DNA from 2 places in the Streptomyces sp. NPDC048277 genome. Region 2 is predicted to be linked to the other one. Evidence: predicted binding sites of a transcription regulator. Region 2 holds the regulator's gene; the other holds the start of a gene.
The links. Region 2 encodes HrcA, which represses chaperone genes, less so after heat shock. Its sites were predicted from a motif close to TTNGCACTCNGNNNNNCNGAGTGCNAA; they were not measured.
Positions count from the first base shown of each region.

Region 1 (5,238 bases), on a different contig from region 2:
ACATCTGGCGCTACGCGCCGCTGCTGCCCGTCCCCGCGGACGTGGCGACCAAGCCGAACATCAACCCCGGCTGGACCAAGCTCGTCAAGGCCGACAACCTGGCGAAGGAACTGGGCGTCACCGGCGGCCTGTACGTCAAGGACGACTCCGGAAACCCGACGCACTCCTTCAAGGACCGCGTCGTCGCCCAGGCCGTCGAGGCCGCGCGCGCCTTCGGCTACACCACGCTCTCCTGCTCCTCCACCGGCAACCTGGCCGGCGCGGTCGGCGCCGCCGCCGCCCGGGCCGGCTTCCGCTCCTGCGTGTTCATCCCGCACGACCTGGAGCAGGGCAAGGTCGTCATGGCCGCGATCTACGGCGGCGAGCTCGTCGGCATCGAGGGCAACTACGACGACGTGAACCGTTTCTGCTCCGAGCTGATCGGCGACCCGGCCGGCGAGGGCTGGGGCTTCGTCAACGTCAACCTGCGGCCGTACTACGCGGAGGGGTCGAAGACCCTGGCGTACGAGATCTGCGAGCAGCTCGGCTGGCAGCTCCCGGACCAGCTCGTCATCCCGATCGCCTCCGGCTCGCAGCTCACCAAGATCGACAAGGGCCTCCAGGAGCTGATCAAGCTCGGGCTCGTCGAGGACAAGCCGTACAAGATCTTCGGTGCGCAGGCGGAGGGGTGCTCGCCGGTGTCGACCGCGTACAAGGCGGGGCACGACGTGGTCCGGCCGCAGAAGCCGAACACCATCGCCAAGTCGCTGGCGATCGGCAACCCGGCCGACGGTCCGTACGTCCTCGACATCGCCCGCCGTACCGGCGGCGCGGTGGAGGACGTCACCGACGAGCAGGTCGTCGACGCGATCAAGCTGCTCGCGCGGACCGAGGGAATCTTCGCGGAGACCGCCGGCGGTGTGACGGTTGGAGTCACCAGGAAGCTCATTGAGAATGGGCTCATTGATCCGTCGAAGTCGGTCGTTGTACTCAACACCGGTGATGGACTGAAGACGCTGGACGCGGTCGCGGGTACGGGTCTCACCGCGACCATTCGGCCCAATCTCGAGTCGTTCCACGAGGCCGGGCTCGCCTAAGTCGGCCGTAAAAAAACCGGGGCGCCGCCCTGTCCGGAGGTTCAAACCGTGAGCGTCAACGTTCGCATCCCCACCATCCTGCGCACCTACACCGGTGGCCAGGCCGAAGTCAGTGCCGAAGGCGCGAACCTCGGTGAGGTCATCGCCGACCTGGAGAAGAACCACACGGGAATCGCCGCCCGTGTTCTCGACGACCAGGGCAAGCTGCGCCGGTTCGTCAACGTTTACGTGAATGACGACGATGTGCGATTCGAGCAGGGCCTGGAGACGGCCACCCCGGACGGGGCCGGCGTCTCCATCATCCCGGCCGTCGCAGGCGGCTGACGTCCGAATGACCGAACATTACCTTCGGTAACAGCCATCACCGACTGTTCATCTGATTGCCCCCTCCGCGAGAGAAGCGGAGGGGGCAATTCTGTGTGGTTGAGCGCGGTACAGTTGGGGAACACGGTCCCGATCTCCAGGTCGGGGGCCCTGTATTCGATACCGCGAGCCCGGCAAGAAGTAGCCAAAGTGTGCGGGTTAAATGCGGCTTTTGTGGCCTTTATAGGGCCCGACTTGCCCTGAATTCGGCCGAATTCTCGCTACATTCCGGACCCCTTCCGTCCAGAATTCTCGTCCGATTGACCTGTTGCAGACGGCAGTTGGACAGATACATTCAGCCGCGGTCGACGCGTTCCGGCGCACGCCCCCAACCATTGGGGGGTGAGGTCTGACCCGGATCCGCGAAGTGTGGATCTGTGCAAGGGCCAGTAATAGGGGAGTTAGGCATGGCTCAGGGCACCGTCAAGTGGTTCAACGCGGAGAAGGGGTACGGCTTCATCGCGGTCGACGGTGGTGCGGATGTTTTCGTCCACTACAGCGCGATCCAGATGGACGGGTACCGCACCCTGGAGGAAGGTCAGCGAGTCGATTTCGAGATCTCGCAGGGCCAGAAGGGGCCGCAGGCGGACATGGTCCGGCTGGCGACCAGCTGAAGCACGCGCCGACTGACAGCGACGTTCTTCTGTACATCTTCGAAGGGCTCGTGCCTCCCGGGGCACGAGCCCTTCGGCATGCCCGGGCCGGGCCGGGCCGCGCATGCCCGATCCCCGGGAGGCGCTTGCGCCCGCCCGTCGCCCGACCACCACCCCTCAACGAGCACTCGCTTCGCGAGCGCGCCTTGCACTCTCCAACCCCGAGTGCTAATCATTGGCGTTAGCACTCTGAAGGTGAGAGTGACAAAGAAGGACCGGGTCGGTGAGGCCCGCAGGCCGGGTGGGGCAAGGAACCACGAGGCATGTGAGCCGTCCGTCGCGGGCGCGGGCGCGGTCCGAAGGAATCACCCCCAGTCCTGGAGGGACCACTTCACATGGCCAAGATCATCGCGTTCGACGAGGAGGCGCGGCGCGGCCTCGAGCGCGGCATGAACCAGCTCGCGGACGCCGTGAAGGTGACGCTCGGCCCCAAGGGCCGCAACGTCGTCCTCGAGAAGAAGTGGGGCGCCCCCACGATCACCAACGATGGTGTCTCCATCGCCAAGGAGATCGAGCTCGAGGACCCGTACGAGAAGATCGGCGCCGAGCTGGTCAAGGAAGTCGCCAAGAAGACGGACGACGTCGCCGGTGACGGTACGACCACCGCGACCGTTCTCGCCCAGGCCCTGGTCCGCGAGGGTCTGCGCAACGTGGCCGCCGGCGCCAACCCGATGGCCCTGAAGCGCGGTATCGAGAAGGCCGTCGAGGCCGTCTCCGGTGCCCTGCTGGAGCAGGCGAAGGATGTCGAGACCAAGGAGCAGATCGCTTCCACGGCCTCCATCTCCGCCGCCGACACCCAGATCGGCGAGCTCATCGCCGAGGCCATGGACAAGGTCGGCAAGGAAGGCGTCATCACCGTCGAGGAGTCCCAGACCTTCGGTCTGGAGCTGGAGCTCACCGAGGGTATGCGCTTCGACAAGGGCTACATCTCGGCGTACTTCGCCACCGACATGGAGCGTATGGAGGCGTCCCTGGACGACCCGTACATCCTGATCGCCAACTCGAAGATCGGCTCCGTCAAGGACCTGCTCCCGCTCCTGGAGAAGGTCATGCAGTCGGGCAAGCCGCTGCTGATCATCGCCGAGGACGTCGAGGGCGAGGCCCTGTCGACCCTGGTCGTCAACAAGATCCGCGGCACCTTCAAGTCCGTCGCCGTCAAGGCCCCGGGCTTCGGCGACCGCCGCAAGGCGATGCTGAACGACATCGCCATCCTCACCGGCGGCGAGGTGATCTCCGAGGAGGTCGGCCTCAAGCTGGAGAACACCACGCTCGACCTGCTGGGCAAGGCCCGCAAGGTGGTCATCACCAAGGACGAGACCACCATCGTCGACGGCGCCGGCTCCTCCGAGCAGGTCCAGGGCCGGGTCAACCAGATCCGCGCCGAGATCGAGAACAGCGACTCGGACTACGACCGCGAGAAGCTCCAGGAGCGCCTGGCCAAGCTCGCCGGTGGCGTCGCCGTCATCAAGGCCGGTGCCGCGACCGAGGTCGAGCTCAAGGAGCGCAAGCACCGCATCGAGGACGCCGTTCGCAACGCGAAGGCGGCCGTCGAGGAGGGCATCGTCGCCGGTGGCGGCGTGGCGCTCATCCAGGCGTCCACCGTCTTCGAGAAGCTGGACCTGGAGGGTGACGAGGCGACCGGCGCGCAGGCCGTGAAGCTCGCCCTCGAGGCCCCGCTGAAGCAGATCGCCGTCAACGCCGGCCTTGAGGGTGGCGTCGTGGTGGAGAAGGTCCGCAACCTCACCCCGGGCCACGGTCTGAACGCCGCGACCGGTGAGTACGTCGACCTGGTCGCCGAGGGCATCATCGACCCGGCGAAGGTGACGCGCTCTGCCCTGCAGAACGCCGCCTCCATCGCCGCGCTGTTCCTCACCACCGAGGCCGTCATCGCCGACAAGCCGGAGAAGGCCGCCGCGGCCGCTCCGGGCGGCATGCCGGGCGGTGACATGGACTTCTGATCCGTCACGGATCGGCTCGTCCTTTTCCGAGGGCGGCACCCCCTGCCACAGGCAGGGGGTGCCGCCCTCGGGCGTTTCCCCTCCCTGTTTGTCTCCCTGTTTCCCGTGTCCGGGGTCACACGCCATCCGCGCGGGAACGGGAATGCGCACGTCCGGGCAGTTCGTTGGTCACGTGTGTGCACTCGATGCATGTGCACATACCGTCTGGTCAATGACACGCCCTACTTACGAGGAGCCCCCCACGTGACCGTCACCACGCCTCCCGCCTCCCGCGCGGCCGAGATCCTCTCCCGCCCCATCGCCCTGAACGGGCTCACGGTCCCCAACCGGATCGTGATGGCGCCGATGACCCGCCAGTTCAGCCCCGGCGGCGTCCCCGGCGAGGACGTGGTCTCGTACTACTCCCGCCGGGCCGCCGCGGGTGTCGGTCTGATCGTGACCGAGGGGACGTACGTCGGCCACGACTCGGCCGGGCAGAGCAGCCGTATCCCGCGGTTCCACGGCGAGGAGCAGCTGGCGGGCTGGGCGAAGGTCGCCGAGGGCGTGCACGCGGCGGGTGGCACGATCGTCCCGCAGCTGTGGCACATCGGCATGGTCCGCAAGCAGGGCCAGCCGCCCTTCGCGGACGCCCCCGCCGTCGGCCCCTCCGGCGTCCGCCTGGACGGCACCGAGGGCGAGGGCAAGGAGATGACCCGGCAGGACCTGGACGACGTGATCCGCGCGTTCGCCGAGGCCGCGGCCGCCGCCGAGCGCATCGGCTTCGACGGCGTGGAACTGCACGGCGCCCACGGCTACCTCCTCGACCAGTTCCTGTGGGCGGGCACCAACCGCCGTACCGACGCGTACGGCGGCGACCCGGTCGCCCGCACGAAGTTCGCGGCGGAGATCGTGGCGGCCGTACGGGACTCGGTCTCGGCCGACTTCCCCGTCCTCTTCCGCTACTCGCAGTGGAAGTCCGACAACTACGACGCCCGTCTCGCCGAGACCCCCGAGGAGCTGGAGGCCATCCTCACCCCGCTGGCCGCCGCCGGCGTCGACGCCTTCCACGCCTCCACCCGCCGCTACTGGCTCCCCGAGTTCGAGGGCTCCGACCTCAACCTGGCCGGCTGGACCAAGAAGCTCACCGGCAGGCCGACCATCACCGTCGGCTCGGTCGGCCTCGACGGCGACTTCATCAAGGGCTTCATG
Region 1 is NZ_JBEZLQ010000012.1:173,144-178,381, reverse strand. Features, by position in the region: gene thrC (threonine synthase) at 1-1,076, shown strand, start outside; gene AB0D85_RS25930 (MoaD/ThiS family protein) at 1,125-1,400, shown strand; gene AB0D85_RS25925 (cold-shock protein) at 1,847-2,053, shown strand; gene groL (chaperonin GroEL) at 2,428-4,050, shown strand; gene AB0D85_RS25915 (NADH:flavin oxidoreductase) at 4,294-5,238, shown strand, end outside.
Region 1: groL (chaperonin GroEL) is a predicted target of HrcA. The motif match lies at 2,238-2,264, and genes of this name have one in related genera.

Region 2 (5,238 bases):
AAGCCGACTACCGAGGTCAGTGGATCACGAAGTTCGGCGATCCGGTGCTGCTCGAATTGCTCGGCGTCGAGCTGGACACGAGCGAATTCGGGACTCTCACCGGGGTCAGGCGTCACCGGCTCCCGTGACAAAGTCGATCAGTTCCTCCACCCTTCCCAGCAGTTCCGGCTCCAGGTCCTTGTACGAGGTCACCTTCGCCAGGATCGCCTGCCACACCGCGCCCGTGTTGTCCGAGGGCCAGCCCAGTGCCCGGCACACCCCCGTCTTCCAGTCCTGGCCGTGCGGGACGCGCGGCCAGCCCTCGATGCCCAGGGACGACGGCTTCACCGCCTCCCAGATGTCGATGTACGGGTGGCCGACGACCAGCGCGTGCCCGCTCGTCACCGACTGCGCGATGCGCCACTCCTTCGTGCCCGGCACCAGGTGGTCCACCAGGACGCCCAGGCGGGCGTCGGGGCCGGGTGCGAATTCGGCCACGATCGCGGGCAGGTCGTCGACGCCCTCCAGGTACTCCACCACCACGCCCTCGATGCGCAGGTCGTCGCCCCAGACCTTCTCGACCAGTTCCGCGTCGTGGCGGCCCTCCACGTAGATGCGGCCCGCGCGGGCGACACGCGCGCGTGCGCCGGGGACGGCGACCGAGCCGGAGGCGGTGCGGGCGGGGCGCACCGGAGCCGAGGACGCCGGCCGTACGAGGGTCACCACCGTCCCCTCCAGGAGGAAGCCGCGCGGCTCCAGCGGGAAGACCCGGTGCTTGCCGAAGCGGTCCTCCAGGGTCACCGTGCCCGCCTCGCAGCGGATCACCGCGCCGCAGAAACCCGTGCCGGGCTCCTCCACCACCAGTCCGGGCTCGGCGGCCACCTCGGGCACCGGCTTCGGCTTCTTCCACGGCGGGGTCAGGTCGGGGGAGTACTGGCGCATTCGGATGACGATAGGAGAAGCCGATCCGGTGTGCCTACGACACGCCGAAGCGGGCCGCCAGGGCGTCGCGTTGGGCCCGTACGAACGCCGCGTCCACCACCGCTCCATGACCGGGTACGTACAGGGCGCGCTCGCCGCCGAGCGACAGGAGGCGGTCCAGGGTGGCGGGCCATCGGGACGGTACGGCGTCGGGGCCGGCCTGGGGATCGCCGGACTCCTCCACCAGGTCGCCGCAGAAGACCACCCCCGGGTCTCCGGGGACGAGGACCGCGAGGTCGTGGCGGGTGTGGCCGGGGCCCACATCGGCCAGCAGGGCCCGGCGGCCGTCGCCGAGGCCGAGGCTCCACTCGCCGGAGACCGGACGGCCGGGAGCGGGAGGGCGGCCGCCGCTTCCCCGGCCTCCTCGGCCGGGAGGCCGTTGCGGACCGCGTCCAGGCGGAGTTCCTCGCGGTCGTGGGCGAAGACGTCCTCCGCGCCCGCCGCCGCGTACAGTTCCACGTCCGTGAACGCGTCCGTGAACGCGGCCGCGCCGAAGACATGGTCGAAGTGCGGATGGGTGAGCGCGAGATGGGTCACACGGCGGCCGGCGAGCGCCTGCGCCTGGGTACGCAACCGCGCGCCCTCCGCCAGGCTCGACCCGGCGTCCACCATCAGGGCCGCGTCCGTACCGAGGACCAGCCCCGCAGTGCAGTCCCAGCCCGGCAGCCGGCACCGGCCGACGCCTTCGGCCACCCGCTCCCAGCCCAGCTCTTCCCAAGTCACCGTCATGCCGCGACGCTATCCACAGAACGTCACGGGTCCTGACCGACCTTGCCCAGTCAGTACCCGACGGCCGTACACTGGGCCGGGGATGCTGGCACTCGGGCTCGCAGAGTGCCAGACGAAAGACCCGAAGGACCCGAAAGGCCGCGGGGACGACTTTCTGGAGGTGTGGCGCGAGATGCTGAGTGAACGCAGGCTTCAGGTATTGCGCGCCATCGTCCAGGACTACGTCGGCACCGAGGAACCGGTCGGGTCGAAGGCGCTGACCGAGCGGCACAACCTCGGGGTCTCCCCGGCGACCGTGCGCAACGACATGGCCGCCCTGGAGGACGAGGGGTTCATCGCCCAGCCGCACACCAGCGCCGGGCGGATTCCGACCGACAAGGGCTATCGGCTGTTCGTCGACAAGCTGGCCGGCGTGAAGCCGATGAGCGCGCCCGAGCGGCGGGCCATCCAGAACTTCCTCGACGGCGCCGTCGATCTCGACGACGTCGTGGCGCGCACGGTGCGGCTGCTGGCGCAGCTGACACGGCAGGTCGCGGTCGTGCAGTACCCCTCGCTGACGCGGTCCACCGTGCGGCACGTGGAGCTGCTCTCGCTCGCGCCGGCCCGGCTGATGCTGGTGCTGATCACCGACACCGGGCGCGTCGAGCAGCGGCTGGTGGACTGCCCGGCACCCTTCGGGGAGACGTCTCTGGCGGATCTGCGGGCCCGGCTGAACAGCCGGGTCGCGGGGCGCCGGTTCTCGGACGTCCCCCGGCTGGTGGAGGACCTGCCGGACGCCTTCGAGGCCGAGGACCGCGGTACGGTCACGGCGGTGCTCTCCACGCTGCTGGAGACGCTCGTCGAGGAGAACGAGGAGCGGCTGGTGATCGGCGGCACCGCCAATCTCACCCGCTTCGGACATGACTTTCCCCTCATCATCCGGCCCGTCCTGGAGGCCCTGGAGGAACATGTCGTTCTTCTCAAACTCCTGGGCGAGGCGGGGGATTCGGGCATGACCGTACGCATCGGTCACGAGAACGCCTATGAGGGACTCAACTCCACGTCCGTGGTGTCGGTCGGTTACGGTTCGGGCGGCGAGGCACTCGCCAAACTCGGCGTGGTCGGACCGACCCGCATGGATTACCCGGGAACGATGGGAGCGGTACGAGCGGTGGCACGGTACGTCGGACAGATCCTGGCGGAGTCGTAAGTGGCCACGGACTACTACGCCGTTCTCGGCGTGCGCCGCGACGCGTCGCAGGAAGAGATCAAGAAGGCCTTCCGTCGGCTCGCACGCGAGCTGCACCCGGACGTCAACCCGGATCCGAAGACCCAGGAGCGGTTCAAGGAGATCAACGCCGCCTACGAGGTGCTCTCCGACCCGCAGAAGAAGCAGGTCTACGACCTCGGCGGCGACCCGCTCTCGCAGGCGGGCGGCGGTGGCGCGGGCGGCTTCGGGGCCGGTGGCTTCGGGAACTTCTCCGACATCATGGACGCGTTCTTCGGAACGGCGTCCCAGCGCGGTCCGCGCTCGCGTACGCGGCGCGGCCAGGACGCGATGATCCGGATCGAGGTCGAGCTCGACGAGGCGGCCTTCGGTACGACCAAGGACATCCAGGTCGACACGGCGATCGTCTGCAACACCTGCAACGGTGAGGGCGCGGCGCCGGGCACCTCGGCCCAGACGTGTGACATGTGCCGGGGCCGTGGTGAGGTCTCGCAGGTGACGCGGTCCTTCCTGGGCCAGGTCATGACCTCGCGGCCCTGCCCGCAGTGCCAGGGCTTCGGGACCGTCGTCCCGACGCCGTGCCCGGAGTGCGCGGGCGACGGGCGGGTGCGGTCGCGGCGGACGCTGACCGTGAAGATCCCGGCCGGTGTCGACAACGGCACGCGGATCCAGCTGGCCGGTGAGGGCGAGGTCGGGCCCGGCGGCGGGCCCGCCGGTGACCTGTACGTCGAGATCCACGAGCTGCCGCACTCCACGTTCCAGCGGCGCGGGGACGATCTGCACTGCACGGTGACGATCCCGATGACGGCGGCGTCGCTCGGCACGAAGGTGCCGCTGGAGACGCTGGACGGCATGGAGGAGGTCGACATCCGGCCGGGCACCCAGTCCGGGCAGTCGATCCCGCTGCACGGGCGTGGGGTCACGCATCTGCGGGGCGGTGGGCGGGGTGACCTGATCGTGCACGTCGAGGTCATGACGCCGACGAAGTTGGATCCCGAGCAGGAGCGGCTGCTGCGCGAGCTGGCGAAGCTGCGCGGCGAGGAGCGGCCGACGGGCCAGTTCCAGCCGGGTCAGCAGGGCTTGTTCTCGCGGCTGAAGGACGCCTTCAACGGGCGCTGACGGGTGCCCGCCCCCGGCGGGGTCGGAATGCGGTTGTCCGGATTCCGAGGCCGAAATTTCTGGCATGTGCCAAGGGGGCGGCCCGATTCGGACTTGTTCGGAGGACGTGACAACATGCCGTCATGTCCTCCGCGCTGACCGATCTCTTCCCCCTTCCGATCGTGCAGGCCCCCATGGCGGGCGGGGTCTCCGTCCCGCAGCTCGCCGCCGCCGTGTCCGAGGCGGGCGGGCTGGGGTTCCTTGCCGCCGGGTACAAGACCGCCGACGGGATGTACCAGGAGATCAAGCAGCTCCGGGGGCTGACCGGCCGTCCTTTCGGTGTGAACGTCTTCATGCCGCAGCCCGAGCATGCCGAGTCCGGGGCCGTGGAGGTCTACGCGCATCAGCTGGCCGGTGAGGCCGCCTGGTACGAGACCGAGCTCGGCGACCCCGACAGCGGCCGGGACGACGGGTACGAGGCCAAGCTGGCCGTGCTGCTCGACAACCCGGTGGCCGTGGCCTCGTTCCACTTCGGCGTCCCGAGCCGGGACGTCCTCGACTCCCTGCGCCGCGCAGGAACCTTCACCCTCGTCACCGCGACCACCGCCGAGGAGGCCCTCGCCGTCGAGCGGGCCGGGGCGGACGCGGTGATCGCACAGGGCGTGGAGGCCGGCGGTCACCAGGGCACCCACCGGGACGTGCAGGAGAACGACGGCTCCGGGATCGGGCTGCTGTCGCTGGTCGCCCAGATCCGGGAGACGGTGGGCATTCCCGTCGTCGCCGCCGGCGGCATCATGCGCGGCAGCCAGATCGCCGCCGTGCTGGCCGCGGGCGCGAGCGCCGCCCAGCTGGGTACGGCCTTCCTCGCCACCCCCGAGTCCGGCGCCGCCGACCTCCACAAGCAGGCGCTGACCAACCCGCTGTTCACCCGGACCGCACTGACCCGGGCGTTCTCCGGGCGGCCCGCCCGCGGACTGGTCAACCGCTTCATGCGCGAGCACGGACCGTACGCGCCCGCCGCCTACCCGGAGGTCCACCACCTCACCTCCCCGCTGCGCAAGGCCGCCGCCAAGGCCGGGGACGCCCAGGGCATGGCCCTGTGGGCCGGGCAGGGGCACCGGATGGCCCGGGAACTGCCCGCCGGACAGCTGGTGGAGACCCTCGCCGAGGAACTCGCCGCCGCGTCGACAGCGTTGTCGACCACGGGAGCGACCAAGGCGGACACCGAGAGGGGGGACGGGCGA
Region 2 is NZ_JBEZLQ010000031.1:45,847-51,084, forward strand. Features, by position in the region: gene AB0D85_RS43685 (Uma2 family endonuclease) at 1-128, shown strand, start outside; gene AB0D85_RS43690 (DUF3097 domain-containing protein) at 106-921, opposite strand; partial or broken gene AB0D85_RS43695 (MBL fold metallo-hydrolase) at 956-1,300, opposite strand; partial or broken gene AB0D85_RS43700 (MBL fold metallo-hydrolase) at 1,429-1,689, opposite strand; gene hrcA (heat-inducible transcriptional repressor HrcA) at 1,862-2,878, shown strand; gene dnaJ (molecular chaperone DnaJ) at 2,879-4,015, shown strand; gene AB0D85_RS43715 (nitronate monooxygenase) at 4,138-5,238, shown strand, end outside; gene AB0D85_RS43720 (16S rRNA (uracil(1498)-N(3))-methyltransferase) at 5,238-5,238, shown strand, end outside.